4 regions of the Pseudomonas sp. EA_35y_Pfl2_R5 genome follow, and region 1 is predicted to be linked to each of the others. Evidence: riboswitches for the same ligand, from Rfam matches in the RefSeq annotation. Region 1 holds a riboswitch; each other region holds the start of a gene.

Region 1 (7,393 bases):
GGACGAGCTACGCCGTCTGGGCGAAGCCGAGCTGGAAGTCCTGGCCGATGAGCTACGCCAGTACTTGCTGTATACGGTCGGGCAGACCGGCGGGCACTTCGGCGCGGGCCTTGGCGTGATCGAGCTAACCGTGGCGTTGCATTACGTCTTCGACACCCCGGATGATCGGCTGGTGTGGGATGTCGGCCATCAGGCCTACCCGCACAAGATTCTTACCGGCCGCCGCGAGCAGATGGGCAGCCTACGGCAGAAGGACGGCATCGCCGCCTTCCCGCGCCGCAGTGAGAGCGAGTACGACACCTTCGGCGTCGGCCACTCCAGCACCAGCATCAGCGCAGCCCTGGGCATGGCGATCGCCGCGCGCATCCAAGGCAGCAAGCGCAAAGCCGTAGCGGTAATCGGCGACGGCGCACTGACCGCCGGCATGGCCTTCGAGGCCCTGAACCACGCCAGCGACGTCAGCGCCAATATGCTGGTGATCCTCAACGACAACGACATGTCGATCTCCAAGAACGTTGGCGGCCTGTCCAACTACCTGGCCAAGATCCTCTCCAGCCGCACCTACGCCAGCATGCGCGAGGGCAGCAAGAAAATCCTCTCGCGCCTGCCGGGTGCCTGGGAGATCGCCCGTAAGACCGAAGAGCACGCCAAGGGCATGCTCGTGCCCGGCACCCTCTTCGAGGAGTTGGGCTGGAACTATATCGGCCCGATCGACGGCCACGATCTGCCGACCCTGCTCGCCACCCTGCGCAATATGCGCGACCTCGACGGCCCGCAGTTTCTGCATGTGGTGACCAAGAAGGGCAAGGGCTTTGCTCCAGCCGAAGTCGACCCGATTGGCTATCACGCGATTACCAAGCTGGACCCGATCAAACCGGCCGCCAGTGCCGAGCCGAAGCCGCCCGCGGGGCCGAAATACTCCAGCGTATTTGGCCAGTGGCTGTGCGATATGGCCGCGACGGACCCGCGTCTGGTCGGCATCACCCCGGCGATGAAGGAAGGTTCCGATCTGGTGGCGTTCAGTGAACGCTATCCCGAGCGCTATTTCGACGTGGCCATCGCCGAGCAGCACGCGGTGACCCTGGCCGCCGGTATGGCCTGCGACGGTGCCAAGCCGGTCGTGGCCATCTACTCGACCTTTTTGCAACGCGCCTACGACCAACTGATCCACGATGTGGCCGTGCAACACCTCGACGTACTGTTCGCCATCGACCGCGCCGGCCTGGTCGGCGAAGACGGCCCGACCCACGCCGGCAGCTTCGACCTCGCCTATCTGCGCTGCATCCCAGGCATGCTGGTGATGACGCCGAGCGATGAAAACGAACTGCGCCGCATGCTCAGCACCGGCCACCTGTTCAATGGCCCGGCGGCGGTGCGTTATCCGCGCGGCAGCGGCCCGAATGCCACCATCGAGCCAGGTCTTGAACCACTGGAAATCGGCAAGGGTATGGTTCGCCGCCAGGGTAGCAAGGTGGCCCTGCTGGTATTCGGCGTGCAGCTGAGCGAAGCGCTCAAGGTTGGCGACGCACTCGACGCCACGGTGGTAGACATGCGCTTTGTCAAACCGCTGGATGAGGCCCTGGTACGCCAGCTGGCAGCCAGCCATGAGCTGCTGGTGACCGTCGAAGAGAACAGCGTGATGGGCGGCGCCGGCAGTGCAGTCAGCGAGTTCCTCGCCCACGCAGGCATCCTCAAGCCAATGCTTCATCTGGGCCTGCCCGACTACTACGTCGAACACGCCAAACCGGCGCAAATGCTCGCCGAATGCGGACTTGATGCCGCAGGTATCGAAGCCGCCATCCGCACGCGTCTCGCCAGCCTTTCTGCATGAGCACCGCTCATCCAGAGCTGAGCCAGGCTTGCTTGTAATTCATCCACTCGCGCATTAATGTGCGCGGCGTTTTGCTTCCGCCAAGGTGCGCCCTTCCACAGTGAAGCGGCGTTAAACGGGAAGCCGGTGCGTTCTGACGAACCATCCCGGCGCTGCCCCCGCAACGGTAATCGACCGCAGAGCCATTCTGCACGCCACTTCAACGCCACTGGGTTATCCCGGGAAGGCGAGGCGGCGCACGTCGAGAGCCCGGAGACCGGCCTTGCTGGATGTGACTGGTGTTGCGGAGGGCATCACCGTCAAGTTCAGGCTGCCTCAGCGCGCCCGTTCTTGCCCCTGCCCTCCTCAAAAGTCTTCCGACCTTTTGAGGATTCTCTACGTGAAATTGTCCCGTCTTGCCCTGGCTGTGGCGCTGCTGCCGTTGACTGTTCATGCTGACCAAATCAGCAACAGCGCAGACTCGCTGGAGTTGCCGCCGCTGGTTGTGACCTCCGGGCGACATGCCGAACCGATCCAGCAGGCAACCGCTGCCACTACAGTATTTACCCGCCAGGACATCGAACGCCTGCAAGCGCGCAGCGTGGCAGAGCTGCTTGAGCGCGTACCCGGCGTCAGCGTCAGCCGCACCGGCGGAGCAGGCAGCCAAACCGGCCTGTTCGTGCGCGGCACTTCGACCGCGCAAACTTTGGTTCTGGTCGACGGCCAACGTATTGCCGCCGCGTCCAGCGGCACCAGCAGCCTGGAGTTTCTCAGCCCGGAGCAGATCGAACGCGTTGAAGTCGTGCGCGGCGCGCGTTCGGCGCTCTATGGCTCAGATGCCATTGGTGGCGTCGTGCAGATTTTCACCCGCCAAGGCAGCGGCGACGGCCTGAAGCCCTACATGCGTGTTGCTGCCGGCAGCAACCAGACCTTCGAACGCAGCCTCGGGGTATCCGGCGGCGACGAGCAAACCCGCTTCAACCTGGGCGCGGCACTCGATGAAACTCAAGGGATCGACGCCACCCGCGATAATTTCGGCGCCAACGGCGATGACGATGCCTACCGCAATAAATCACTGAGTCTGAATCTCTCACACCGTTTCAATGACGACTTAAAGATCGGCTTCAGCGCCCTCGACCAGCGCGGCCAGAGCGAGTTCGAAGACCTCTTCAGCACCTCACTGCCCACCACGGACTTCCAGCTGAGCAGCCTCTCCAGCTACATTGATGGCAATATCAGCGACGTCTGGAATAGTCGCCTGGAAATCGGCCACAGCGAGGACAAGCGCGACACCGGCAACGATCAGCCAAACGCCAGCGCATTCTCGTTCTACAGCTTTAATACCTACCGCGACTCAGTCAACTGGGTGAACACACTGGCCCTCAACGAGCGCCACCAAGTGCTGCTGGGCGCCGATTGGTATGAGGATCGTGTAAATGGAAGCGAGGACTTCACTGAGGACTCGCGCTGGAACCAGGCGGCCTTTATCCAACACCGCTACAACGCCGACTATTTCTCCACCGAACTAGGTCTGCGCCACGACAAGAACCAGCAATTCGGCAGTGAGAACACCTGGAATGCCGCGCTAACCGTGCCGTTCAATCACAACAACGACCTGATCCTGTCCTATAGCGAAGGCTTCCGCGCACCGACCTTCAACGACCTGTACTACCCAGACTTCTGCTTCGGCGGTTTTTGCTCCGCCAGTGCCAACCCCGACCTAAAGCCGGAAACCTCCAGAAGCTACGAAGCGCAATGGCGTAGCCGTTACAGCAAAACCGGCGCACTGGAGCTGTCGCTATACCGCATCGACCTGCAGGACGCGATTGTTCTCGACCAGAACTTCATTCCACAGAACGTACAGACCGCCCGTATAAACGGCTTCGAAGCAGCGCTAAAGCAGGAGCTGTTCGGTTGGCAGGGCAACCTGGCACTCGCCTTGATCGATCCACGTGATCGCGACACTGGCCATACGCTCACCCGCCGCGCCAAGCGCACGCTGAGCCTCGATTTGGACCGTACGTTCGGCGAGTTTGCGCTGGGTGCCAGCTGGCGCGCGGTCAGCGGTCGCTATGACGATGCCGATAACACCCGTGAGCTCAGTGGATACGGCCTGCTCAACCTGCGCGGCAAATGGCAAGCCAGCCAGGAAGTGGCCTTCGACCTGAAACTGAACAACCTCTTCGATAAGGATTATGCCGAGGCGACTTACAGCACCAGCAACGGCCGCTTCGGCTACAACAACGAAGGCCGCACCGCGCTGTTTGCCGTGACCTGGGCGCCTCAGCTCTGAGGCGCTAACCGTCAACCAGGCAATCGACTGAGCCCCGCAGAACGCGGGGCTTTTTAGTGTGCGCGGCTCAGGGCCTGACACAGCCGCTCGGTGGCTGCCAGCATCTGAAAGCTCGGCCGTTCCAGTCCGGCATCCGGCACTAGCCATAGCTGCTTACGCTGAACCGCCGCCACGCCCGGCCAGATACGCCAGGCGTCCAGCTGCCCTTGCACGCCGGCCAGAATCACCTCAGGGTTCGCTTGCAGCACCGCTTCCACACTGACCTGCGGCGCAGGCAAGGTGAGCTCGGCAAAGATATTCTCGGCGCCGCAGACACGCAGGGCGTCGCTGATAATCTGCTGCCCGCCGATGGTGTACAACGGCGTATCCCAGACCTGATAGAACAGACGCAACGGCTGTACACGCTGAAAGCGCTGACGCAACGCAGCCAGGCCGCGATTGAATTGCTGCTGCAGTTGCTGACCCTGCTCGGCGCGGCCGATACGCGTGCCGATGTCGACGAAGTTTTCTGCTAGGTCAGCCAGCTTGCGCGGCTCGACGATCAGCAGGGGAATCCCCATACGTTGCAGCTGCTGGCGTTGCGCGCTGCTGATGCTGTCGGGCCAGAGCAGCACCAGATCGGGCTGCAGTTCGAGCAGGCTTTCCAGCTCCAGCTGACCATACTTTCCAACCGAAGGTAGCTGCGCCAGCGCTGCAGGGCGCTCACCACCATCCAGCACGCCGACCAGCAGATCGCCCGCCCTCAGCTCCAGCATGATTTCGGTCAGCGACGGGGCCAGCGTGACCACTCGCTCAACCGCCGCCGCCGGCAAAGCCAGCGACAACAGCACACCGAGAATGAGAGGACGCATCAGCCGAGTTGGCGAGGAATGCGGTAGAGGTAGAGCATTACGATGCTGGAAATCGCCAGCAGGATCAGCGGAATCGCTTCCAAGCCCGCGAACACTGCAATGGCGGCAATCCAGGCCGGCAGGGCCGCACCGAGAAAGCCCAGACGGCGTACCCGCGCCAGCTCAATCCAGGCGTCATGCTCATCGGCGGTACCCAAGGCTTTTTCTGTGGCGATCAACGCGCGTTTGTAGCCACTGAACAGCGGCAGGCTGACAAACATTGAGGCCAACCCGCCGATAAACAGTGGCATGGTCAGCAGGCCTGGTTGGCCCGAGCCATACAGCAGGTTGAGCAAAAATAGCGGTGCGAGGGTCACGGCCAGTTGCCGCCACCACTCCAGCGCCAGCCGCTGGCGCACTTCGCCGCGCGTCACAGGCTTTCCTCAACCTCGCCCTGGTGCAGGCTGCCGAGCATATGCCCGAGCTTGCCGGCCTTGGTCGCCAGGTATTTTTTGTTGTGCGGGTTGTGGTCGATCTGCAGCGGCACGCGGGTCGCCACATTAATACCCATATCGCCCAACGCCTTGACCTTGCGCGGGTTGTTGGTCATCAGTTTGAGCTGGCGGATACCCAGGTGATCGAGCATCGGCAGGCAGATCGCGTAGTCACGCTGATCAGCCCCGAAGCCCAGGCGTTCATTGGCTTCCACGGTATCGGCACCGCCATCCTGCAGCTCGTAGGCGCGGATCTTGTTCAGCAGACCAATGCCACGGCCTTCCTGACGCAGATAGAGCAGGACGCCACGGCCTTCATTGGCAATCGCACGTAGCGCCGCTTCAAGCTGAAAACCGCAATCACAACGCAAGCTGAACAGCGCATCGCCGGTCAGGCATTCGGAATGCAAACGGCCCAGCACAGGCGCGTCATCGGCCACATCACCAAAGGTCAGGGCTACATGTTCCTTGCCAGTGGCCTCTTCAAGGAAGCCATGCATGGTGAATACGCCGAAGGGCGTAGGCAGCTGGGAGGCGGCGACAAATACAACGGACACCGGATGCTCCTAAAGAAAATGGGCAGGGGAAATCAGCCGGCATTGTAACAGCAGGCCCCGGTAGCCGCTTAGCCTGAATTACTGATGATAAGGATCGAGCCAACGCGAGGTTGCCAGGGCCCCTAGTACTTGGACTCCAGCACCAGCATATCCTGCTCGACCTTCCAGCCAACGCGGCTAAGAAAGCTCATGCCAAGCAAGGCTTCACGTGGCGAACTGCCTTCCAGCACTACGGCCTCGACACCCAGCACTTCCAGTTCACCGATCTTGACCCGGTCCAGCGTCACGCGCCAACCGCGCGCAGTACCGCTGGCAGTGCTGACTTGCAAGGGCGAGCCAATCACCCGGTAATCAATACCCAGGCGGCGCGCATGTTCGTCATTCAGGGCCACCGAAGTCGCACCGGTATCCACCAAAAACTGGATGGACTGACCATTGACCGAGCCTGCTACCCAGTAATGGCCGCCAATGCCTTTGGCTATGCTGAGTTGCTTCTTCTGCGCTTCGGCAAAGCCGTTGCTGTACTCGCGGCTGAGGCTGTAACTGCGCTCCACTCCGTCAACACGCAACACTGCACCACGGCTGTCAGCACTGACGACGACCACACCGCCAGGGCCAACCTGACCGACTTTGACCAGCTTACGCTGACCGTCAACATTCAACACCGCCGCGCCAGGAAACAGACCGACAACCCGCACTTGGTTGGCCGCCATCACACCACTGCTAAGCAGCAATGGCAGGCTCAATAACAGAACTTTCAAGGCGTACATGGGGCGTCTCGTACAGGTTAGTCAAACGGATAAGGTTGCTGCCAACGCTCGAAGATCGGCCGTAGACTACCGCCGGCTACCAGCTTATCCATGCGTTTATCGAACAGTTCTGCCAGGGTTCGGCCACGCGGTGTATCGGCAAAGCCAAGATAGACCGGCAGCTTGGTCAGTTGGGTAACACGGTAGCGATCAGGCTGGCTGGAGGTGCTCAGCACGTCCTCCACCTCGGTCAGGGCATCGAGATAGAGATCCGCATGGCCCAGATCAAGCATACCGAGGATACCGTTACGGCGTAACACTTCGCGGTACTGGTGCAAATTTGGCAGATAACGTTGGTACTCATAACCACGCATCCAGACTAGGCGGTACTCGCCAAGCGACTCTTGGGTAGGGATGGGCTTATCCCGCAGGCCCAGCGCGGCAATCTGGTCGGCGTCGTAGTTCCAGCGTGGATAGAACACACCCTGCTCGACTTCATTCAGGTAAGAGCCGGCCCAGGCATCTGCAGCGCCGCGCTGCACCAGGCCGATGGAGCGGGTGTAAGGCACACTCTGGATGTCCAGCTGCACACCGGCAGGCTCGAATACCGTGCGGAAAATCTCCCACGCCATGCCAGTGCCATCGGCATGGGTATGCCCT
Region 2 (7,393 bases), on a different contig from region 1:
TGCACCGACAAAGGCCGCCAGCGGCAGGCTAAGCAGGCCGACAAATTCACCCAGATACAGCACCACAATCACCGCACCCAGCGCCGCGCCGGAGCTGACCCCGAGCAGATGCGGATCGGCCAGCGGGTTGCGCGTGACCGCCTGCAGCGCCGTGCCGACCAGCGCCAGCCCGGCACCGACCAGCGCACCGAGCACCACCCGTGGCGCGCGGATCAGCCAGACGATGCTGTCCTGGGCGCTGCTCACCGCCTGCGCCGGCTGCAGGTCAAACAGACGCTGGCCGAGGATATCCAGCACCCGCGCCAGTGGCACCGGCGCGGCGCCAAAACCCAGCGAGGCGGCGCAGGAAATCGCTAAGGCCGATGCCAATAGCACCAGTAGCAGGCGATAGGCGTGCGGGCTGCGAATCATCGCGCAAACGCCTGCGGGTGCAGCGCGGCGGCCAGCGTTTCAATCGCTTGCGCGTTATCCAGGCTCGGCGTTACCGCCAGATAGGGCAGCACCACAAAGCGCTGCTCACGGATCGCCGTCAGCCCCTGCAAGGCCGGGTGGTGCAATAGGAAATCGCGTTTCTGCGCCGCACTGCGCTCGCCGTAATCGACGATCAGAATCACCTCGGGGTCGCTGCTGATCACAGCTTCCCAGCCAACACGCACCCAACTCGCAGCCAGCACATCCATGACATTGCGCCCGCCAGCGGCTTCGATCAGCGCCTGTGGCATGGCCAGGCGGCCGGCGGTAAAGGGGCTTTCCTCGCCGCTGTCGTAGAGAAACACCCGTGGCGCCGGGCCGCTGTCGGCCAGGCGCTCACGCACCGCCGCCACCCGTTGCTGCATGCTCTGCACCAGTGCCTCGGCGCGCGGCTGCACGGCGAAGATGCGGCCGAGGTTATGCAGATCGTTGTAGACATCCTCCAGGCTGGCCACCCGGCGTGGCATGACGTGGGCGCAGGACTCGCTCAGCTCGTACACCGGGATGCCGAAACGCGCGAGGTTCGCCGGGGTGACTTCACCACCGACGCGCATGCCGTAGTTCCAGCCGGCAAAGAAGAAATCCGCCTCGGCGTTGAGCAGGTTTTCCAACGACGGGTGCCGCGCGGCCAGCTCGGGCAAATCGGCCAGCTGCGCCATCAGCTCGGGGTTTGGGGTTTTCCAGGCGCTGATGCCGCTGTAGCCGACCATCCGCGATTTCAGCCCGAGGGCTAGGAGCATGGCGGTCAGGTTGATGTCCTGACTGACTGCGCGTTGTGGCGGCTGCGCGATGGTCAGTTGGCGGTCGCAGCTGGTGACGGTAACCGCCTGGGCGGACAGGGCCGCGCCCAGCAGCGGCAGGCACAGGGCGTAACGCAGAAAACGCTTCATGGATTGATCCAGGTAATACGCGGGTGCCCCGCGAAAGGATGACGGTCGACCAGCGCCTGCACGCCATACACTTCGGCCAGCAACGCTTCAGTCAGCACTTCGGCGGGTGTGCCGCTGGCCACCACGCGGCCGTGGTCGAGCACATACAGGCGGTCGCAGAAGGCTGCCGCCAGGTTGAGGTCGTGAAAGCTGGCCAGGGTCGCCAGGCCGAGGGCTTTGATCAGCCGCAACAGCTCCAGCTGATAGCGCGGGTCGAGGTGGTTGGTCGGCTCGTCGAGGATCAGCAGCGTCGGTTGCTGCACCAGCGCGCGAGCCAGCAGCACGCGCTGCTTCTCGCCGCCGGAGAGATGGGCGAACGCCTGGCGCTTGTGCTCAGTCAAACCCACCCGCGCCAGAGCCTGCTCGACCAGAACAAGATCGGCCTGATCATCACCATCGAACAGGCCCTTGTGCGGCGTGCGCCCCATGGCGGCTACTTCGGCCACGGTGAGGCCGAAGTCCTGGGGAAACTCCTGCAGCACCACTGCCACCCGCTGCGCGCACCAGCGCGGCGAACGGCTCCACAGCGCTTCGCCGTCCAGCTCGACACGGCCCTGATCAGGCCGCTGAAAGCGGTAGGCGCAGCGCAGCAGGCTGGTCTTGCCGCTGCCGTTGGGACCGAGCAGACCGACCAGCTGACCATCGCCCACCGCCAGCTCGATGCCATCGAGCAAGGCCTGCTCGCCGCTGGGCGACCAGGCCAGCTCGCTGATCTGCAAGCGCGGCATCAGAAACGGTAATCGGCAGTGACGAACAACGAACGCGGCGCGCCCAGGTACCACTGCTGGCCATCGCTGCTGCCGGTGGTGGCGTACTGGCGGTCGAACAGGTTGTTCAGCTCCAGGCCCAGGCGCACGTCCGCCTGCACCTGCCAGCCGATATTGGCATCGACCACGGTGTAGCTCGGCAGCGTCACGCTGTTCGCTGTGTCGGCATAGCGCGCATCGACATAACGCGCGCCAATACCGGCCTGCACCTGCTCACTAAGCGCCTTGCTCAGCCACAGGTTGGCGGTGCGCCGTGGCACGTTGGTCGGCCGATTGCCGCTTCGGTCACCACCGGCCTCGCGGAAGTCGTCGTACTCGGCACGCACCCACGCGGCGTTGGCCGACACTTGCCAACCCTGCCCCAGCGCCAGTTCCAGAGTGGCTTCCAGACCGTCGGATGACTGCTGACCGATCTGCTCGGTCGGCGCGGTCGGGGTGGCACGGCTGAGCAGCTTCTCCTTGACGATATGGTAAGCAGCCAGCGTCCATTCGCCCTGGCCATTCCAGAACGCCTGCTTGAGGCCGATCTCGGTTTGCTTGGCCTCGCTCAGGTCGAACTGCTGCTGCGTCGGATTAAGCGTCAGCAGGTTGCTCACGCCCTCGGTGCTGGTGGCGTACTGGCCATACAGCGACAGCTCGGGCGTAACCTCGAAGACCAATCCGGCGCGCCAATTATCGCCCGTCAGGCTGCGGTCGGCGCTACTGTCGGTCAGCAGGTTGTCGCGCTGGATATGCACCTGATCGCGGCGCACACCGCTGACCAGCGACAGGCGGTCGGTCAGCTGGGTGCGGTTCTCGGCGAACAGCGAGAACTGCCGCGCCAGGTTGCGCTCGCGCGGGCCATAACCCAGCGGATCGGTGCTCTGATACTGGCCGCCACCGCTGCCGGCAAGCGGCACCGTGTCAGTGAAGCTGCTGGAAAAATCGTGCTGACGGGCGAAGTGGATGCGGTTGTAATCCACGCCCACCACGGTGCGACTATCCAGGCCGAACAGGGCGTGTTCCAGGGTGAAGGTCTGGCGATCGCCGACCTGCTCCTGGGTGTGCTTGATCTCGTAGAAGTCGCTGCGCTTGACCTGATCGCCCGGCTGCCAGCGGTAGGACTCGGCATTGCGCCAGTAGCGCTGGGTCTTGATGTAGTAGAGCTGGTTACTGGCGGTCAGGGCGTCATTGATCCGCCAGTCGCTGACCAGTCGGGTGATCTGGTCGTTGTAGCGAACCTCGGCGTTATCGACGTTGTAATTGCGCTCGCGCAGGCTCTCGCGATACTTGCCCGCGACCAGCGGCGTGCCCAGGTAGCGCTGCGGGTCCTGATCGCCCTGATCATGGGACAGGGTGAAACTCAGCGCATCGCTGGCATCCCAACGCAGGGCAGCGCTGAGCGCCCGGCTCTGCGACTCGCCGTCATCGACCCAGCCATTGCTGGCCTGTTGATTGAGGTTGAGCCGGTAGCTCAGCGTATCGGTCAGCGAGCCGCCGCTGTCCAGCGCGGCCTGGCGGCGGTCGTCGCTACCGTAGCCGAGGCGCAGCTGGTTGCTGATGGCGCCGCTGAACGGCTTTTTCGGCACCACGTTGATCACCGCGCCCGTCGCGCCTTCACCGTAGAGCACCGAGGCCGGGCCGCGCAGCACGTCAATGCGCTCCACCGACCAAGTGTCGACCGGGAAGGTCACGGTGCCGGCCCCGACATACTGACGGGTGCCGTCGTACAGCTGCATGATCGCGCTGTGCCCGGTAAAGCCGCGCGCCGACAGCGCGGTGCCGCCATTGCCGGGGCTGCCGATGCTGCTGATGCCGGGGGTGCGGGTGACCGCGTCTTGCACGCTGAGGTTGTTGCGCCCACGCACCTGTGCGCCGCTTAGGCTGCTGGTGCTAGCCGGGGTTTGCAGGGCCGTCAGGCCCAGGCGCGAACCGCTGCTGGTGGGCGTATGCAGATCGCTTTCACCCTCCGCAGCAACCTTGGCCTGCACGGTCGTGGCCGGCAGATTGACCGGAGATTCGCCCGCCACAGCCGTACCGGCCAGGAACAGGGTAAGGGAAACAGAGAGTTGAGACAGGGGATAGCGCGCCATGATGCTTCCATCGCAAAGGGAAAAGGCACGGCAATCCCGATGGAAACGCGCAACAGCAAAACACGGGCGCACAGGCACCCACGATCGGCGTCAACGCCCGCCCACCGCGGGTTGCCAAACAGTTGGGAGTTGCCGCTGCATCACTGGCAGCGTGCAACATCCCTAAGAACCTGTTCAGGTTCTTAGAATCAGGCCGGTCTCCGGGCTTGCGAGGGTCATGACGTCATCGCCTTCCCATGCAGAAACTGCACAGTGGCATCGTGATGACGTCGCTCGCTTACCGTTGCGGGGGCAGCGTCGGACTAACCCAAAAAGGGCGCACCGACTTCCCGTTTAACCTCACGCACGGCGGCGTGAGACACCTGAAACGGCGCGGATATGACCATCCGCGCCGACACAAGTCAAGGCGTGAACTCGACAAGGCCACCCGCTCAAGGGCGAGGTTTTACATCTGTGGGAGGCGCTTTAGCGGCGGTTTCTGATGAGGCGTAGGGTGGACAACGCGAAGCTTGTCCACCATTCGTGGCGCAGTGACTCAGCCCTGATCAATCCGCAGCTCAGGCACGGCGCGCCCGGCCACCAGGCGCTCATCGACCAGACGGATTAGCTCGGCCTCATCACGCACGCGAAACCACTCGCCGGCCGGGTAGAGACTGGCCGTCGGGCCCAGATCGCAGGGAAACTGACACTGCGTGCGGGTGATATGCACCCCGCCCTCGCACTCCAGCTTGCCCGCAGCCTTGAGCCGCTGGCGCAAGGCCTTCCACAGCTCCAGCGCACCACGCCGGGTGCAGCGCGGGCCGTTGCACAGCAGCAGGCGTTGCGCGTGCGGCGGAATCTGCGACCAGGCGTGATGTCCCGGCACGGCGGCCACACCGACACAGGGCAGGTGCAGTTCAGGGCGCTCGATCAACGCGCAGGCGGCCTCCACCGGCAAGCCGTCGGCCTGGCCAATCGCACTGGCGACAAACAGTTGCTCCGGCTCGGCCTGCTGGCACAGTTCGCTGCGCAGCCAATCGAGGTGCGGGCTGCTGCTCTGCGGCTCCAGGTCGATCACCAGTAGCGGCCGCTCAGCCTCGGCCACGCGCTGCCAGAGCGGCGCATAGCCTGCGCTGGTGTCGACGATATCGGCCAGCGCTGCTTCACCACGCAGCTCAACCAACCGGCGACGCAGCAGCTCGGCAAACGAGCCCTCGGTCAGCTCCGGGCCGACAAACAAAATGCGGGCGTAGGGTGAAACGGGCGTGGTCATGGCGGCCTCCAAAGCGGGGCGGCAGTCTAGCAGGGGATGTTTTGCATTTGGCACGTAGGGTGGATGAAGCGTCATCCACCCTACCCTATAACTGCAGCGCCTCGACAAGATCTTCCAGGCAGGCAAACTCGCGCTCCACACTCGGCAAATCAGGCCGACGCAGCAGCAAAACCGGCACGCTCAGCTCCCGCGCCACCTGCAGTTTCGGCTCGGTGGACTGGCTGCCGCTGTTCTTGCTGACCAACACATCGCTGCCCAACAGAGCGAACAGTGCGCGCTCGCCGTGCAGATCAAACGGCCCGCGAGCGCCGATAATTGTCGCCCGCGGCACGGCCTCCTGGGCCGTTAGGCAACGCACCGTCCAGTGTTGATGAGGGGGGATTTCATGCAGATGCTCCAGCGGTTCGCGGCCTAGGGTAAACAGCGGACGACGAAAGTCTTGCAGCGCAGCCACCAGTTCGTTCCAGTCACCCACTTCGCGCCAGTCATCTCCGGCGCCAGCCTGCCAGCCGGGGCGGCGCAGCGCCCAGCAGGCAACTCCGCTCAGCTCGGCGGCGCGGGCGGCATTGGTGCTGATCTGTGCGGCATAGGGGTGGGTCAGATCGAGCAGCAGTTCGACGCCCTGTTCGCGGATAAACGTCGCCAGCCCTTCGGCTCCGCCAAAGCCGCCGACGCGCACCTGACAGGGCAAGTCATCCGGCACCCGGCCCAACCCGGCCAGACTGTAGATCGCTTCAGGGCTTAAACGCCGCGCCAGGCGCAGCGCCTCGGTAGTGCCGCCCAATAGCAGAATTCGCGGGCTCACGGCTTGCACACCTCCAGCAGGGTGATCGGCAAGGCGCTGCGCCAGGTGTCGAAACCGCCCAGCGGCTGCGCCTGGGCCACGCTGATACGGATCAACTCGCCGCCCACCTGCTCGCGCCAGGCCACCAACGCCGCTTCGCTTTGCAGAGTGACGGCATTGGCCACCAGCCGACCGCCCGGCTTAAGGCTGGCCCAGCACTGCTCCAACACGCCGGGGATGGTCACCCCACCGCCGATAAAGATCGCATCTGGCGCGGCCAAGCCGGCCAAGGCCTCGGGCGCACGGCCGGCGACCAATTGCAGGCCGGGCACGCCGAGGGCATCGCGGTTGTGTTGGATATGCGCCTGACGGCCGGCATCGGCCTCGACCGCAAGCGCCCGGCAGCTGGAGTGTGTGCGCATCCATTCGATACCGATGGAACCGCAACCCGCTCCGACATCCCAAAGCAGCTCGCCGGGTTGCGGCGCCAGGCGCGCCAGGGTGATGGCGCGCACGTCGCGCTTGGTCAGCTGGCCGTCGTGCTGATAGGTGTCGTCCGACAAACCCGGCGTGAGCGGCAGCAAGCGCGCGTCGGCATCTGCAACGCAGTCGACCGCCAGCAGATTAAGGTCAGCCACCCGTGGCAGCGACCAGTCACTGGCCAAGCCGTCGATGCGCCGCTCACTGGCGCCGCCCAAATGCTCCAGCACGGTCAACCGGCTGAGGCCAAAACCACGCGCGCGCAGCAACTCGGCCACCGCCGCCGGGCTATCACCGTCATTGCTCAACAGCAGCAGCCGCGCACCGGGGAAAATCTGCGCCTGCAGCGCCGCCAACGGCCGCGCCACCAGCGACAGCACCGTCACCTCCTGCAACGGCCAGCCCATACGGGCGGCGGCCAGGGACACCGAAGACGGTGCGGAAAACACCCGCAACTCTTCCGCTGGCAGCTGCCGCGCCAGGCTCGCACCAACCCCGTAGAACAGCGGATCACCACTGGCCAGCACACACAGCGGCGTACCGCGCCGCGCCAGTACGGGTTCCAGGCTGAATGGGCTCGGCCACAGCTCGTGCTGCCCTGGCAGATCGCTGGGCAACAGCGCCAGCTGTCGTGGGCT
Region 3 (7,393 bases), on a different contig from region 1:
TAGGAGAAGACTATGTGTGGCATCGTAGGTGCAGTCGCCGAACGTAATATCACCGCCGTGCTGGTTGAAGGCCTCAAACGCCTGGAATACCGCGGTTACGACAGTGCTGGTGTAGCGCTGCTGACGGACAAAGGCGACCTCGACCGTCGCCGCCGTGTTGGCAAGGTCAGCGAGCTGGAAAGCGCGTTGAGTGCCGAACCGCTGGCTGGACGCCTGGGCATCGCACACACACGCTGGGCCACTCACGGCGCACCGAGTGAGCGTAATGCCCACCCGCACTTCTCCAGCCATGATCTGGCGGTGGTGCACAACGGCATTATTGAGAACCACGAAGAACTGCGTGCTCAGCTCAAGGCCTTGGGTTACGTGTTCAGCTCCGACACCGACACCGAAGTGATCGTGCACCTGCTCGACCACAAGCTGAAAACTCAGCCGCATCTCACAGCAGCACTGAAAGAAGCGGTCAAGGAACTGCACGGCGCCTACGGCCTGGCGGTGATCAGCGCCAAACAGCCGGATCGCCTGCTCGCCGCGCGCAGCGGTAGCCCACTGGTGATCGGTTTGGGCTTGGGTGAGAACTTCCTCGCTTCCGACCAGCTGGCTCTGCGCCAGGTCACTGACCGTTTCATGTACCTGGAAGAAGGCGACATCGCCGAGATTCAGCGCGACAGCGTGCAAATCTGGAGCGTCGACGGTCAGCCTGTGACGCGCGAAAGCGTGCAGTATCACGAAGGTGCGGAAGCCGCCGACAAGGGCGAGTACCGCCACTTTATGCTCAAGGAAATCCATGAGCAGCCAAAGGTCGTGCAACGCACCCTGGAAGGTCGTCTCGGTACTGACCACGTGCTGGTTCAGGCCTTCGGCCCGCAGGCCGCCGAGTTGTTCGCCAAGGTCCGCAACGTGCAGATCGTCGCCTGCGGCACCAGTTATCACGCCGGCATGGTTGCTCGTTACTGGCTGGAAGGCCTGGCCGGGATTCCTTGCCAGATCGAAGTGGCCAGCGAGTTTCGCTATCGCAAGGTAGTAGTGCAGCCGGACACCCTGTTTGTCAGCATCTCCCAGTCCGGCGAAACCGCCGATACCCTGGCCGCGCTACGCAATGCCAAGGTGCATGCGCCTGGTCAGGGCGGCTACCTGGCCAGCCTGGCGATCTGCAACGTCGGCATCAGCTCCCTGGTGCGCGAATCCGACCTGACCCTGCTGACCCAGGCCGGCCCGGAAATCGGTGTGGCTTCGACCAAGGCTTTCACCACCCAACTGGTTGCGCTGATGCTGTTGACCCTGTCTCTCGGTCAGGTGCGTGGCACCCTGGATAAAGGTCTCGAAGCCGAGCTGGTCGATGAACTGCGTCGCCTGCCGACCCGTCTGGGCGAAGCCCTGGCCATGGACAGCGTAGTGGAGAAGGTCTCCGAGTTGTTCGCCGAGAAGCACCACAGCCTGTTCCTCGGCCGTGGCGCGCAGTACCCGGTGGCGATGGAAGGCGCACTAAAACTCAAGGAAATCTCCTATATCCACGCCGAAGCCTACCCGGCCGGCGAGCTTAAGCACGGTCCGTTGGCGCTGGTGGACAGCGATATGCCTGTGGTCACCGTGGCGCCGAATAACGAGCTGCTGGAAAAGCTCAAATCCAACCTGCAGGAAGTGCGCGCCCGTGGTGGCGAGCTGGTGGTGTTTGCCGACGAGCAGGCCGGCATGAGCAATGGCGAGGGCACCCACGTGGTGAACATGCCGCATATCCACGACGCCCTGGCGCCGATCCTCTACACCATCCCACTGCAGCTGCTGTCCTACTACGTCGCCGTGCTCAAGGGCACCGACGTCGATCAGCCGCGCAATCTGGCCAAGAGCGTAACGGTTGAGTAAGCAGGAGCCAGCTAATGCGGCGTGAAGATATACAGAGCAAGCAGGCGCAGGGTGTGCTCTTCGATACCCATATCATCGCCAATCCGGCCAATACCCGGGAGTGGATCGTGCTGTTGAAGAAAGGCGCGGGCACCAGCTTCTTTCTGGTCGATGACCAGGAGCAGGTGGAGTCCTTCGCCGACCTTAATGGCCTGATCGAAGAGCTACGCCTACTCGGCATCAAGGCTGCTGAGATTCACCTCTAGCAGGCTATTAGTCGCCCGCTGATCTGAACAGATGATGATGCTCGGCGTTGTATAGCGCAGAGTCGGCGAACTGTTCGGCGTGCAGCACGCGGCCGACGAGGATCAGCGCGGTGCGGCGAAAGCCCTTGGCGCGCACCTGTTCTTCGATGGTGGCGAGGGTGCCGCTGACCCAATCCTGATCCGGCCAACTGGCGCGATGCACCACGGCAATCGGGCAATCCGCGCCGTAATGCGGCAGCAGCTCAGTAACGATCTTGCTCAGATGCACCACGCCCAGGTGGATGGCCATGGTCGCACCGTGGCGTGCCAGGTCGGCCAGCGCCTCGCCCTCGGGCATGTTCGACTTGCTCGCGTAGCGCGTGAGAATCAGCGTCTGCGACACCTCGGGCAGGGTCAGTTCGCTTTCCAGCAGGGCGGCGCAGGCCGCAGTGGCAGTCACCCCAGGGATGATCTCGAAGGCAATGCCCAGCCGGCGCAGATGGCGGATCTGCTCGCCAATCGCGCCATACAGAGACGGGTCGCCGGAATGCACGCGGGCCACATCCTGGCCTTTGCCATCGGCCTGGCGGATCAGCTCGATGATTTCATCCAGGTGCAGCTCGGCGGTGTTGATCACCTGCTCGGCGCTGTGGCCTTCGAGCACCGCTGCAGGCACCAGCGAGCCGGCATAGAGAATCACCGGGCAGCTGCGCAGCAGGCGCTGGCCTTTGACGGTGATCAGCTCGGGGTCGCCGGGGCCGGCGCCGATAAAGTAGACGGTCATGACACATCCTTGGGTGCAATCGACGCCAGGGCGCAGGTGGCGCTGGCGTTGCGGGTTTTCTCGCCGAGCAGACGCGCCGGTTGGCCGCCCAGGTGTTCGGCCAGGGCCAGGGCGCAGGGTTCGGCGACCGCCGGGCTGCCGGTGGCGGCCAGGGTGTGTGGCGAGCCTTGACCGAGGTGCTGATAGGGCTGCAGTTCGGCTGTACTAAAGCAGCTCAGCTGCAGACCGAGGCGTTCGGCCAATGCCAGCAGGCCCGGCTCGCTTTGTTTATGCGCGATGCTGGCCAGTCCGGCCAGGTTATCCACAGTCAGGCCATGCGTCTGCAGGCTGTGCAGCAGCAGGCTGAGTAAGTCCTCCACACCGCAACCGCTGCGGCAGCCCAGCCCAGCGACCACCTGAACGGCGGCAGCGGGGCGGCGAGGGGTGTGGCTGGGGATCATCTGCGGCGCTCGGTGTGTGCGGCGGCGTAGCTCAACATGGCGGCCGGCACCGGTCAACCGCGATTGACCGGCCGCCATGGCCTGCGTAGCCTTGTCGCGTTCGAGGTTCTTCATGGGCATGCCCATGAAGCTAAGAGGGAACAAGGTTGATGCCTTGGCTGCCCCCGCAACTGTGAACGGTCCAAAGCCCTTCAATACACCACTGCCGTATGGCGGGAAGGTGAAGGGTCGCGCAAGGCGCAGACCGTGAGCCAGGAGACCTGCCTCGTCACGCTTTCGACAACCGGGCGGGGTGATCCGGTGGTGTTGGCTGACGCCCCGTGGCTGTCATGTCTGTGCCGCCTGCCTGCTCGTCTTTCTTTCGACGCCATGCAGGACTCGCCATGCAAACCCTCGCCAAACTCCCCGTCACCATCGTTACCGGCTTTCTCGGCGCCGGCAAAACCACCCTGTTGCGTCATCTGCTGACCCATGCGGAGGGACGGCGTATCGCGGTGATCGTCAACGAGTTTGGCGAGCTGGGCATCGACGGCGAAATCCTCAAGCAGTGCTCCATCGGTTGCAGCGAAGAAGAAGCCAACGGCCGTATCTTCGAGCTGGCCAACGGCTGCCTGTGCTGCACCGTGCAGGAAGAGTTCTTCCCGGTGATGCGCGAGCTGGTGGCGCGCCGCGGCGAGCTGGACCATATCCTGATTGAAACCTCCGGCCTGGCCCTGCCCAAGCCGCTGGTACAAGCCTTTAACTGGCCGGAAATCCGCAACGCCTGCACTGTCGATGCGGTGATCACCGTGGTCGACAGCCCGGCCGTGGCCGCCGGCACCTTCGCCGCATTCCCCGAGCAGGTCGACGCGCAGCGCAAGCTCGACCCCAATCTGGATCACGAATCGCCGCTGCATGAGCTGTTCGCCGACCAGCTGGCCAGTGCCGACCTGGTGATTCTCAACAAGGCCGACCTGCTCGACGCCGCCGCTCTGGCTGCGGTGCGTGCGGAAGTGGCGGAAGAGCTGCCGCCGGCGGTGAAAATCATCGAAGCCCATGGCGGCGAGCTGCCGCTGGACGTGCTGCTGGGCCTGAACTGCGAGACCGAGCTGCATATCGACGGGCGCAAGACCCACCATGATCTGGAAGGCCATGAAGACCACGATCACGACGAGTTCGCCTCGTTCCACGTGGAACTACCTGAAGCCGAGGAAGCCCGTCTGCTGCAAGCGCTGAAGGAGGCGGTCAGCAAACACGGCATTCTGCGCATCAAGGGCTTCGCGGCGATTCCCGGCAAGCCGATGCGCCTGCTGTTGCAGGGTGTTGGTCAGCGTTTCGACAAACACTTCGACCGCGCCTGGCAGGCCGATGAGCCGCGCATCACCCGCCTGGTGGTGATTGGCCAGACCCTGGATCAAGCCGCCATCGAAGCCGAGCTAAACGCCGCGCTGGCAGGCTAAGCTCGCATGCACCTGCTGCGCACCCAGCCCGGCAGCCAGCTGCCGCTCGACAGCATTGCCGACCTCGGCCAGACCCCGGCCGAGCTGGTGATTCTCTGTACCGGCGATTCGCACCTGTCGTTGCTGGCCGAAGTCGCGCGGCAGTTGCCTGCGGATTACCCCAGCCTGCGCCTGGCCAGCCCGGCGCAGCTGAGCAATCACGCCTCGGTGGATCTCTACGTCGAGCAGGTGCTGCAGCACGCCAAGGTCATCCTGATCTCCGTGCACGGCGGCGTCAGCTATTGGCGCTACGGCATCGAGCGCCTGGTTGAGCTGGCCGGGCGCGGCGCGTGGGTGATTATGGTGCCGGGCGACGACAGTCCCGATCCCGAGCTGATGGGCCTAAGCAATGTCGACAGCGAGAGCGCCCACAGGCTCTGGCAGTTTCTGCGTCAGGGCGGTGCGGGCAATGCGCTGCAACTGTTTAACTGCATCGCCAGCCAGTGGCTGCAGCGCGACTATGCCTGGGTAGAACCGCAGCCGCTGCCGCGCGTGGGCCTGTATCACCCGCAGTTGGCCAATCCAAGTCTGGCCGATTGGCAAGCCAGTTGGCAGGCTGATGCGCCGGTGGCAGCGCTGCTGTTCTACCGCACCCAGGTGCAGGCGGCGAATACCGGCTTTATTGATCAGTTCTGCCAGCGCCTGCAGGCCCAGGGCCTTAATCCGCTGCCGATTGCCGTGGCCAGCCTCAAGGAGGCCGCCTGTTTGGCCCAGGTTGAAGACTGGCTGGACGCGACCGATACGGCGCTGATCATCAACACCACGGCCTTTGCCCTGTCCAACCCGGAAGCGCCGAGTGCACGACCCTTTCGCCGCGATATCCCGGTGCTGCAAGCCATTTGCGCGCTGGATAACCACGAACAATGGCAAGCCAATGCCCAGGGCCTGGGTTCGCGTGACCTGGCCATGCATATCGTGCTGCCCGAGCTGGATGGCCGGCTGATCACCCAGCCGATCAGCTTCAAGGGCCTGGCCTGGCGCAGCGAGCGCAGCCAGAGCGATGTGGTCTGTTACCAGCCCCATCTGCCGGGGATGGATTTCGTTGGCGAACTGGCGAAGAAATGGATAGAACTGGCGAGAAAAAGTAACGATCAAAAGCGTATTGCCCTGATTCTGGCCAACTACCCGACCCGCGATGGTCGCCTCGGCAACGGCGTCGGCCTGGATACCCCGGCGGCGGCGCTAAATATCCTCCGTGCGCTGCAACAGCAGGGCTATCCGGTGGAAGGCCTACCCGACAGTGGCACCGCGCTGATCCACCAGTTGCTCGGTGGCGTGACCAATGATCTGGACAGCCTCGACGCGCGGCCTTGCGCCCAGAGTCTGGCGCTGGACGAGTACCTGGCGTTCTTCCACAGCCTGCCCGCCGCCAACCAGCAGGCGGTGCGCGAGCGCTGGGGCGAACCGCAGAGCGATCCGATGTACCGCAGCGGGCGGCTGATGATTGCCGGTCTGCGTTTTGGTTTGACCTTCGTCGGCATCCAGCCGGCGCGCGGTTATCAGCTGGATGCGGCGGCGGTGTATCACGACCCCGATCTGGTGCCACCGCACGGTTACTTGGCGTTTTATTGCTGGATCCGTAGGGTATTTGCGGCGAACGCCGTCATACACGTCGGCAAACACGGCAATCTGGAATGGCTGCCGGGCAAGAGCGTCGGCCTGTCCGCGCAATGCTGGCCGAGCGCGATTCTCGGCCCGCTGCCGAATATCTACCCTTTTATCGTCAACGATCCGGGTGAAGGCGCGCAGGCCAAGCGGCGCACCCAGGCGGTGATTATCGATCACCTGATGCCGCCGCTGACCCGCGCGGAAAGCTACGGCCCGCTGCGCGATCTCGAGCGCCTAGCCGACGAATATTACGAGGCCAGCCAGCTCGACCTGCGCCGCGCCGCAGAGCTGCGCGGCGAGATTCTGCTCAAGGTGCGCGAGGCCAGCCTCGACCGCGAACTGGGCCTGCAACTGAATGCAGACCCCAACAGTTGGCTGCCGCAGCTGGATGCCTACCTGTGCGATTTGAAGGAATCGCAGATCCGCGATGGCCTGCATGTATTCGGCGAATCCCCTGCCGGCAGCCTGCGCCGCGACACCTTGCTGGCGCTGTTGCGTATTCCCCGTGGCGACGGCCAGGGCGGCAACGCCAGCCTGCTGCGCGCCCTGGCTCGCGATCTGCAACTGGACTTCGATCCCCTCGATTGCGAGATGGCCGCGCCCTGGCAGGGCCCGCGCCCCGCGCTGTTGCAGCGTCTTAGCGATGACAGCTGGCGCAGCGCGGGCGATACCCGTGAACGGTTGGAGCTGCTGGCTTTGCAGCTGATTGAGGCTACTGACTGCGAATCCGTTGGTGTGGAAAGCACCCAGGTGCTGCAACGCCTGCATGAGCAGATCGCACCGCTGCTGGATGCCTGCGGATCGGCTGAGATACACGGCCTGCTCGCGGCGCTAAGCGGGCGCTTTGTTCCGGCTGGGCCGAGTGGCGCGCCGAGTCGCGGTCGCCTCGATGTGCTGCCCACCGGGCGCAATTTCTACAGCGTCGATGTGCGCAACCTGCCCACGCCGACCGCCTGGCGTATCGGCGTGCAGGCGGCGGATCGCCTGCTGGAGCGA
Region 4 (7,393 bases), on a different contig from region 1:
TGCTGATCTTGAGCCTGCAAAAACGTGGAGAAGTCCTGCCAGACACCATCCGCCACACCTTGTACCAGCGGTGCATAACTGTCCAGATGGCGATGAACCTGTTGCTGGCCGCCATAGAGCAGACCCGCCTGCACGCCGAGAAAGGCGCCACTCACAGGCAACAGCAAAAAGTACAGTTTGAGTAGCCAGTGATGCCAACGGTTGCGCCGCACCAGCCAGCCTCGGCGCTGCAATTGCAAGGTCAACAGCAGCCCAACGACAGCACCGAGCAGCAGACCGAGACAACTGTAGCCAAATAGGGGTAGAAAACTGAAAGGCTCCCATAAGCCTTCAAGTAGAACCTGGGCCTGATCCATGAATGCAACATTCCTTGTCATATTTGCCGGACGCGCAGCCTAACGCCCCTGCGCAACCACTTGCAGTACGACCGCCCCATCCTGTGCGGCGGCCCACAGTATTACTGCTGGGCTTAGCGGAACGGCGGCTCGTCGAAGCTGCGCAGCTTGCGTGAGTGCAACGAGTTGAGCTGGTTGCGCAACAGGTCGAGCGCGGTGATGCCGATATGCAGGTGCTGGGTGACTGCGCGCTCGTAGAACGCACCTGCAGCGCCGGGCAGTTTGATCTCACTGTGCAGTGGTTTGTCGGAGACGCACAGCAGCGTGCCGTAGGGCACCCGCAGGCGATACCCTTGCGCGGCGATGGTGCCGCTTTCCATGTCCACCGCCACGGCGCGCGAGAGGTTGATCAGCGGCCGCTCCTGAGCCCAGCGCAGCTCCCAGTTACGGTCGTCATAGGTCAGCACAGTGCCGGTGCGCAGGCGTTTTTTCAGCTCATCGCCCTGCTCACCAGTGACCTGCCGGGCAGCTTCCTGCAACGCCTGCTGCACTTCGGCCAGGGCCGGCAGCGGGATATTCGGCGGCAATACGCGATCGAGAATGCCGTCGCGACGCATATAGGCGTGAGCCAGCACGTAATCGCCAATGGTTTGCGATTGGCGCAGGCCGCCGCAGTGGCCGATCATCAGCCAGCAGTGCGGGCGCAATACGGCCAGGTGGTCGGTGATGTTCTTCGCGTTGGACGGGCCGACGCCAATATTGACCAGGGTAATCCCATCACCCTCGTTTTCACCTTGCAGGTGATAAGCCGGCATCTGGTAGCGGTGCCAGACCACCGTCTCGATGATTGCCTGCATCTCGCCTTCGGCCATGCCACGCTCGATCACCACATTGCCCGGCAGCACCATGCGGGTGAAGCGCGACTCACCGACCAGCATATCCAGACCGTGGCGGATAAATTGATCGACGTAACGGTGATAGTTGGTCAGCAGAATCCACGGCTGCACATGTCGCCAGTCGCTGCCGGTGTAATGCACCAGTCGACGCAGGGAGAAATCCACCCGAGCCGCATCGAACAGCGCCAGCGGCAGCGGGTCGGTATTTTCCCAGTCGTACAAGCCATCAGCCGTGCCGTCAGTGGCAGCAGACAGGTCGGTGCTGGGAAACACCCGCGCCAACTCGGCAGCGGTGACCCCGGAGCCAGCCAGCTCATCGCCCTGCTCGACCACGTACGGATAAGGAATATTCTGCTGGCTGACGCCCACTTCCACGCGTACGGTGAAATCCCCCATCAACGGGCGCAGCTGCTCGAGCAGGTACTTACGAAACGCCGCCGGGTGGGTGACGGTGACGCTGTAGGTACCCGGCACCTGTACCTTGGCATAAGCGCGCACGCTGGCCGCCACCTCGCCCTGGCCCTGGTAGATCAGGCGCAACTCGGGGTAGCGAAACTGACACTGTTGGGCGACATCCGGCTTGATGCGCTCTTTCAGGTAGCGCTTGAGCGCCTGACTCAAGCCCGTGGTCGCCTGCAGGTGCAGGGCGGCCAGACGATCCACCGCTTCTTCAGCGGTTTTGGCGACAATAAAGTCATCGGAACAAGGGTTCACAAGGCACCTTCCTGGCTGATCTCAATGGCTCTATCTTGCCCTGATCCGCCGCGCTTGCGATAGCGCGACGTTACCCGCGCAAGCTACTTGAGCAGCGTTTGCAGATCCTCGGGCACAGCCTGTGGGGTCAGCGGGCCGACGCGCCGGGTGCCCGGATTACCCAGGGGAAACAGCCCCAGCAACGACCCCAGGCTACCGGGAATGCGCAGCAGTTGTGCCAAGCCCTCGGCCCAATCGCGCTGCCGCCAGGCCCAGGCGAGCACCCACAGGTGGCTGCGCAGGTGTTCGCTGAAATAGCGCTGACCGAGAATATGCGCCCGTTCCAGATGGCGCAGCTCGGCAGCAGGATCAGTGCCGCGCAGGGCGCGGGCCAGTTGGTATTCCTGCCAGAAGGCTTGTTCGCGGGTCATGGCAACACTCCTATTTTTCAGCTGCGTCGCAGTCTGCAAGTGCGGGGCGGCCCCCAGGTCAAGCATCCGTTGCTAATCTTCTGTTAGCCAATTGCCTAAGGAACACTCATGCCGCGCGCGCTGCTCACCCTTGTGCTCTGCCTGTTACCCAGTTTTCTGCTGGCCGATAGCCTGGACGGCCATTACCTGACCACATTGGATGGCCAGCCAGCCGAAATGCACCTGCGCAGCCAGGGCCAGCAGGTCACGGGGGAGTATGTGGAAGGTGGCAGGTTGCGCCTGCAGATCAGCGGCAGCTTTGACGGCCAGTTGCTCAGCGCGCAGATCAGCGAAGCGCAATCCGGGCAGCTGATTGCCAATATGAATGCCACCTACGCCAATGGCGTGCTCAACACCCATATCGCCGCGCGTAATCCGACTACCGGGGCAACCCTGGAGCGCAAGGCGCTGTTCCACCGACAGAATTTGAGTGCAGTAGCCGCTCAAGCAAGCAGCCCAAGCAGCAGCGCCACCCGCGACCCGGCACTGATCGGCACCTGGGTACACGAGAAGATCATTAACAGCGGCGGCGCCAATTTCGCCTCTATGACCACGCAGATGATTCTACACATGCAGGGCGACGGCAGCGTTTCACAATGGACACGTAGCGTGGCAGGTGGCGCCGACTGGAACTACGACAGCCCTGGCGAACTGCAATACAGCGGCCGCTGGCAGAGTAATAACGGCCTGCTGGAAGTGCAGATGCAGGGCCGCAGCGACTATCAGCCTGCCGCCTACTATCGCTTCAGTGACCAGTACCTGGTCACTGAGAGCAATACCGGTAAGCTGATCTGGCAGCGTCGCCAGTAATCAATCAGGCCGGTTGGTGCAGACGCGAGTTGAACAACGGCCCACGGCTATAAGTCGACAGCGCCTTGGCAGCGGCCAGCACACCCAGATCGACCAGCGGCTCGATCAGGATCACGCTCATATAGGCCAGGCCAAAACTGCCCACGGCCTCCAGGTTATCGCCGGAGAAGCCGTTGCCATAGAACGCCCAGAAGCCGACCCAGGCGACGATGCCGCCCTGATAGGCAGTCGACAGCGCCAGCGCCTGCTTGTAGGAGAGGTCCACATAGGCAGTACCCGGCACGATAATGCGCTTGGCCAGCACACTGATAGCCCACAGCGGCACCAGCAGCGTGGTGACGTTCATACCGTACTGCGGCAGGTCGAACTGAGCGAACAGCAGCCCCTGCAGTAGCAGACCGAGCGCCAGACCAACAGCCGTAGCACCGGCGCCGAACAGCAACAGCAGGGTCGAACCGAGGATCAGATGCACCTCGGAAACCCCGACCGCATGGTGCGGAAAGACCTCGAAGAAGCAGAACACCAGGGCAGTGGTCAGCACGCTGCGTAACGCCAGAGCGGCAGCGCCACCGTTGCTGCGTACGCTGTCGAGGGCAAGCTTGGCCGTGAGGCCAAAGGCACCTGCGGCGGTTGCATAACTAAGGAAGAGTTTGGCGCCAGTAACGACTTCGGGTTCGATGTGCATAGAGATTCCTGTACCGCGCCCACCGCGCGATGATCTGGATTGAGGGGATGGGCATAAGCGCCCGGCTTCGATGGCAGGTCTCCTGGCTCACGGTTTGACACTTCGCCCGCCTTCCCGGCCTTGCGGTCAGTGGCATATGGGCGCTATTCACCGTTTACAGTTGCGGGGGCAGCCATGGCTTCGGCACCGGTCGCGGTGCTTTCCATGTTCCCTTTTCATCCAGTCGCTTAACACGAGCTGGAACCATCGGCGGCCACCTTACCCGGCGGCAGAGAGAAATGACAGACCCGGCATTTTATGGCGCAGGCGCGCCAACAGACGGAAGAGAGCCTGACGCCGTATGACGCAAGCAGGTGAATACGGCACTGGCGTTGGCGCACAGCTGCCCCTGAGCATCATGCAAAGTGGCTTGCGCAGATACCTGTCGCCCCTCGCGCTGCTGCACGCAAGCTTCGGTATGGAGCGGCAAGGCCGCCAGCCCCATCGGGCGCAGGTAATTCACTTGCAGGCTGGCGGTCACGTAGACCTCCTCGGCACTGGCCTGCGAGTACACCGCCAACCCCAGCGCCGCATCGAACAGCGTGGCGGTATAGCCGCCATGCACACCGCCAAGCGGATTGAAGTGCACGGCCGGCGGCTGACTGCTGAAGCTCGCCACCCCAGCTGCGGCCTGCAGCTGGGAGATACCATAATCCGCACCGATATCACCGGCCAGCCAGGCCTGTAACTGTTCAAAGAGAGTGGCGTGCATATTCAGGCCTCAGATCAGGTGCGGCGTACTGCGCGCCACCAGCGCTTCGACATCCACGCCACGCGGCAAGGTACCGTAAACCCGACCGCCCTGCCCGCCCAGACGGCTGACGATAAAGGCATCGGACACCGGCGCATTACCGGCTTCCAGCAGCAGCTTGGCCTGCAGCGCCAGCGCCACATCTTCGGTGAGCTGACGGGCGCGGTATTGGATATCGGCGGTGTCGCGAAAATCCGCCTGCAGTTGCGTGATATGCGCTTTCAGCCACGCATCGCCATGGCCGTCGCCCAGTTCGGTAAACAGCGCATCAAGCACGCCCGGCTCCTTGGACAAGGCGCGCAGCACGTCTAGGCACTGCACGTTGCCCGAGCCTTCCCAGGTCGAGTTGACCGGCGCTTCGCGGTACAGCCTTGGCAGGATGGTGTCCTCGACATAACCGGCACCGCCCATGCATTCGGCGGCCTCGTTGATCATCGCCGGCGCGCGTTTGCAGATCCAATACTTGCCCACGGCGGTGACCAGGCGGGCGAACTTGTCTTCCTGCTCGTCATGGGCGTTATCCAGCGCCTTGCCCATGCGCATGGTCAGCGCCAAGGCCGCCTCGCTTTCCAGGGCAAGATCGGCCAACACGTTCTGCATCAGCGGCTGTTCGCTCAGTGCGCGCCCGCCAACCTGGCGATGGGCGCAGTGATGCGCGGCCTGAGTCAGGGCCTGACGCATCAGGGCGCTGGAGCCGATCATGCAATCGAAGCGGGTCAACGCGACCATCTCGATAATGGTCGGCACGCCACGGCCCTCTTCGCCAACCATCCAGGCCAGGGCGCCGCGGAACTCCACCTCGCTGGAGGCGTTCGACCAGTTGCCCAGCTTGTTCTTCAGGCGCTGGATATAGAACTCGTTGCGCATGCCGTCCGGGCGGTGGCGCGGCAGCAGAAAGCAGGTCAGGCCCTTGGTGGTGTACGCCAGGGTCAGGAAGGCATCGCACATCGGCGCCGAGCAGAACCACTTGTGGCCGACCAACTCGTAGACCTGGCCCGGGCCGCCAAGGCCGACTGGATAAGCGCGGGTGGTGTTGGCGCGCACATCGGTGCCGCCCTGCTTCTCGGTCATGGCCATGCCGATGGTCGCGCCGGTTTTCTGCTCGATCGGCAGGTTGCGCGGGTCGTATTGAGTCGAGAGGATTTTCGGTAGCCACTTCTCGGCCACATCGGCCTGCAGCTTGAGCGCCGGCACGCTGGCGAAGGTCATGGTCAGCGGGCAACCGCTACCGGCCTCGGCCTGGCTGTGCAGGTAACTCATGGCGGCGCGCGCCACCTGGGCGCCCGCGCGCGGATCGGTCCAGGGCATGGACGGCAGGCCGTGTTCAATGGCCGCACTCATCAGTTGGTGATAAGCCGGGTGAAACTCCACCAGATCGGCACGGTGACCGTAGCGGTCATGGCTCTTGAACACCGGTTTGTTTTCGTTGGCGAGAAAGCCTGCGGCCATCAGCTCGCCGCCCGCCAGGCCGCCATATACATCCAGGCGCTGCTCGGCCCAGCCGCCGCCGAAACGCTTGGTCCACTCCTGCAGCGGCAGGTCAACGCGGTACAGGTTGGCGCCATCCAGCGGCGGCACCTGGTTGAACACTTCATGGGTTTCGGCGTGTTGGCTGGCATTCATGGCTGAGGCTCCTCTTCAGGAAATTTGGCGCCCACGGCGCGCAGGCAAAAGGTGACCAAGGCCTGGCTGACTTCAGCCAGGCTGGGGGCGGGGTATCCGGCTTCACGGGCGGCACGCGCAGGCGGCGACAACGGCCCGACCAGGGCTTCGGCAATGGCGCCGACCAGGCAGGCTGCGACCAGGTTGATCTGCTGCACATGGAACACGCCTTGGTCGACGCCCTCCTGCAGCAATTCGACGAACAGATCGGCATAGGCTTCGCGGTAGAACAGGCGCTGCTCGTCGACTTCCGGATCGACCGGCTCGGCGATCAGGGCGAAGGCCAAACGGCGACTGTCCCAGGCCCGCGCGGCAAAGCGCTCAAGCCCTGCGCCCAGACGCTGCACTGGACTGCCAGTGCCCCGCACGGTAGCAGCCAACGCATCGACCTCACGCTGGCTGGCCACGGCAAACACCTCGGCCGCCAGGCTGCCCTTACTGCTGAAATGACGGTACAGGCTACCGGTGGCAATCCCCACATCCTCGGCCAATGCCTGCATGGTCAAGGCGGCAAAACCGCCCTCGGCAACCCGCGCCAGAGCGGCGCTGATGATGCGCTCACGCAGCGCCTGGTCGCGGTCGATGCGCAGTGCAGTGGTGCGATAGGCCATGGTCTGAATCCTGATTCACTATCGCTTAAGTGAATCAGGATTCAGAGTTTGGCTAAAGGGCGATTCCGGGCACAACAGCGGGCATATTGGCCAGCTGCTGGCGTATACAACTCAACAATAAATTTACGATCTCGCGAGCTAGAGCCATACAAGGCGCTACGTAGTAACAGCCTTCGGCTGGTCAAAGCGGCGAGAAACGCAGCGCAGCGAAGGAACAGCCTACGACTGGCCCGTAGGGTGAGCGCAGCAGATCGTAAGATCAGGACTCGCGGCAGAGCACCCAGTCATGCAAAAGATTGCGCAGCTGCTCGAACTTCACCGGTTTGGCCAGGTAGTCGCTCATGCCTGCGGCCAGGCAGCGCTCGCGGTCGCCGCTGTGGCTGTGGGCGGTAATCGCCAGTACCGGCAGCAGCTGACAGCCGGGCAGATTGCGCAGCGCGC

What was found. A riboswitch is a leader RNA that binds a small molecule or an ion and turns the genes downstream of it on or off. The one in region 1 is predicted to bind cobalamin.
Region 2: another riboswitch for cobalamin. It lies ahead of AACX99_RS02580 (TonB-dependent receptor); the one in region 1 lies ahead of AACX99_RS15530 (TonB-dependent receptor domain-containing protein).
Region 3: another riboswitch for cobalamin. It lies ahead of cobW (cobalamin biosynthesis protein CobW); the one in region 1 lies ahead of AACX99_RS15530 (TonB-dependent receptor domain-containing protein).
Region 4: another riboswitch for cobalamin. It lies ahead of AACX99_RS18230 (energy-coupling factor ABC transporter permease); the one in region 1 lies ahead of AACX99_RS15530 (TonB-dependent receptor domain-containing protein).

The regions. Positions count from the first base shown of each region.
Region 1 covers NZ_CAXAOW010000009.1:40,385-47,777, reverse strand. The annotation lists gene dxs (1-deoxy-D-xylulose-5-phosphate synthase) at 1-1,831, shown strand, start outside; cobalamin riboswitch at 1,898-2,110, shown strand; gene AACX99_RS15530 (TonB-dependent receptor domain-containing protein) at 2,211-4,103, shown strand; gene AACX99_RS15525 (cobalamin-binding protein) at 4,157-4,954, opposite strand; gene AACX99_RS15520 (MFS transporter) at 4,954-5,367, opposite strand; gene ribA (GTP cyclohydrolase II) at 5,364-5,984, opposite strand; gene AACX99_RS15510 (retropepsin-like aspartic protease family protein) at 6,107-6,754, opposite strand; gene AACX99_RS15505 (substrate-binding periplasmic protein) at 6,772-7,393, opposite strand, start outside.
Region 2 covers NZ_CAXAOW010000001.1:568,588-575,980, forward strand. The annotation lists gene AACX99_RS02565 (FecCD family ABC transporter permease) at 1-411, opposite strand, end outside; gene AACX99_RS02570 (ABC transporter substrate-binding protein) at 408-1,361, opposite strand; gene AACX99_RS02575 (ABC transporter ATP-binding protein) at 1,358-2,128, opposite strand; gene AACX99_RS02580 (TonB-dependent receptor) at 2,128-4,239, opposite strand; cobalamin riboswitch at 4,414-4,620, opposite strand; gene AACX99_RS02585 ((2Fe-2S) ferredoxin domain-containing protein) at 4,775-5,491, opposite strand; gene AACX99_RS02590 (cobalt-precorrin-6A reductase) at 5,577-6,296, opposite strand; gene cbiE (precorrin-6y C5,15-methyltransferase (decarboxylating) subunit CbiE) at 6,293-7,393, opposite strand, start outside.
Region 3 covers NZ_CAXAOW010000001.1:588,645-596,037, reverse strand. The annotation lists gene AACX99_RS02685 (DeoR/GlpR family DNA-binding transcription regulator) at 1-3, shown strand, start outside; gene glmS (glutamine--fructose-6-phosphate transaminase (isomerizing)) at 13-1,863, shown strand; gene AACX99_RS02675 (hypothetical protein) at 1,878-2,108, shown strand; gene cobM (precorrin-4 C(11)-methyltransferase) at 2,116-2,871, opposite strand; gene AACX99_RS02665 (cobalamin biosynthesis protein) at 2,868-3,425, opposite strand; cobalamin riboswitch at 3,398-3,594, shown strand; gene cobW (cobalamin biosynthesis protein CobW) at 3,695-4,750, shown strand; gene cobN (cobaltochelatase subunit CobN) at 4,757-7,393, shown strand, end outside.
Region 4 covers NZ_CAXAOW010000013.1:52,768-60,160, forward strand. The annotation lists gene AACX99_RS18210 (hypothetical protein) at 1-356, opposite strand, end outside; gene amn (AMP nucleosidase) at 470-1,945, opposite strand; gene AACX99_RS18220 (DUF3703 domain-containing protein) at 2,029-2,355, opposite strand; gene AACX99_RS18225 (hypothetical protein) at 2,464-3,204, shown strand; gene AACX99_RS18230 (energy-coupling factor ABC transporter permease) at 3,209-3,889, opposite strand; cobalamin riboswitch at 3,945-4,152, opposite strand; gene AACX99_RS18235 (PaaI family thioesterase) at 4,185-4,640, opposite strand; gene AACX99_RS18240 (acyl-CoA dehydrogenase family protein) at 4,650-6,302, opposite strand; gene AACX99_RS18245 (TetR/AcrR family transcriptional regulator) at 6,299-6,952, opposite strand; gene AACX99_RS18250 (hybrid sensor histidine kinase/response regulator) at 7,212-7,393, opposite strand, start outside.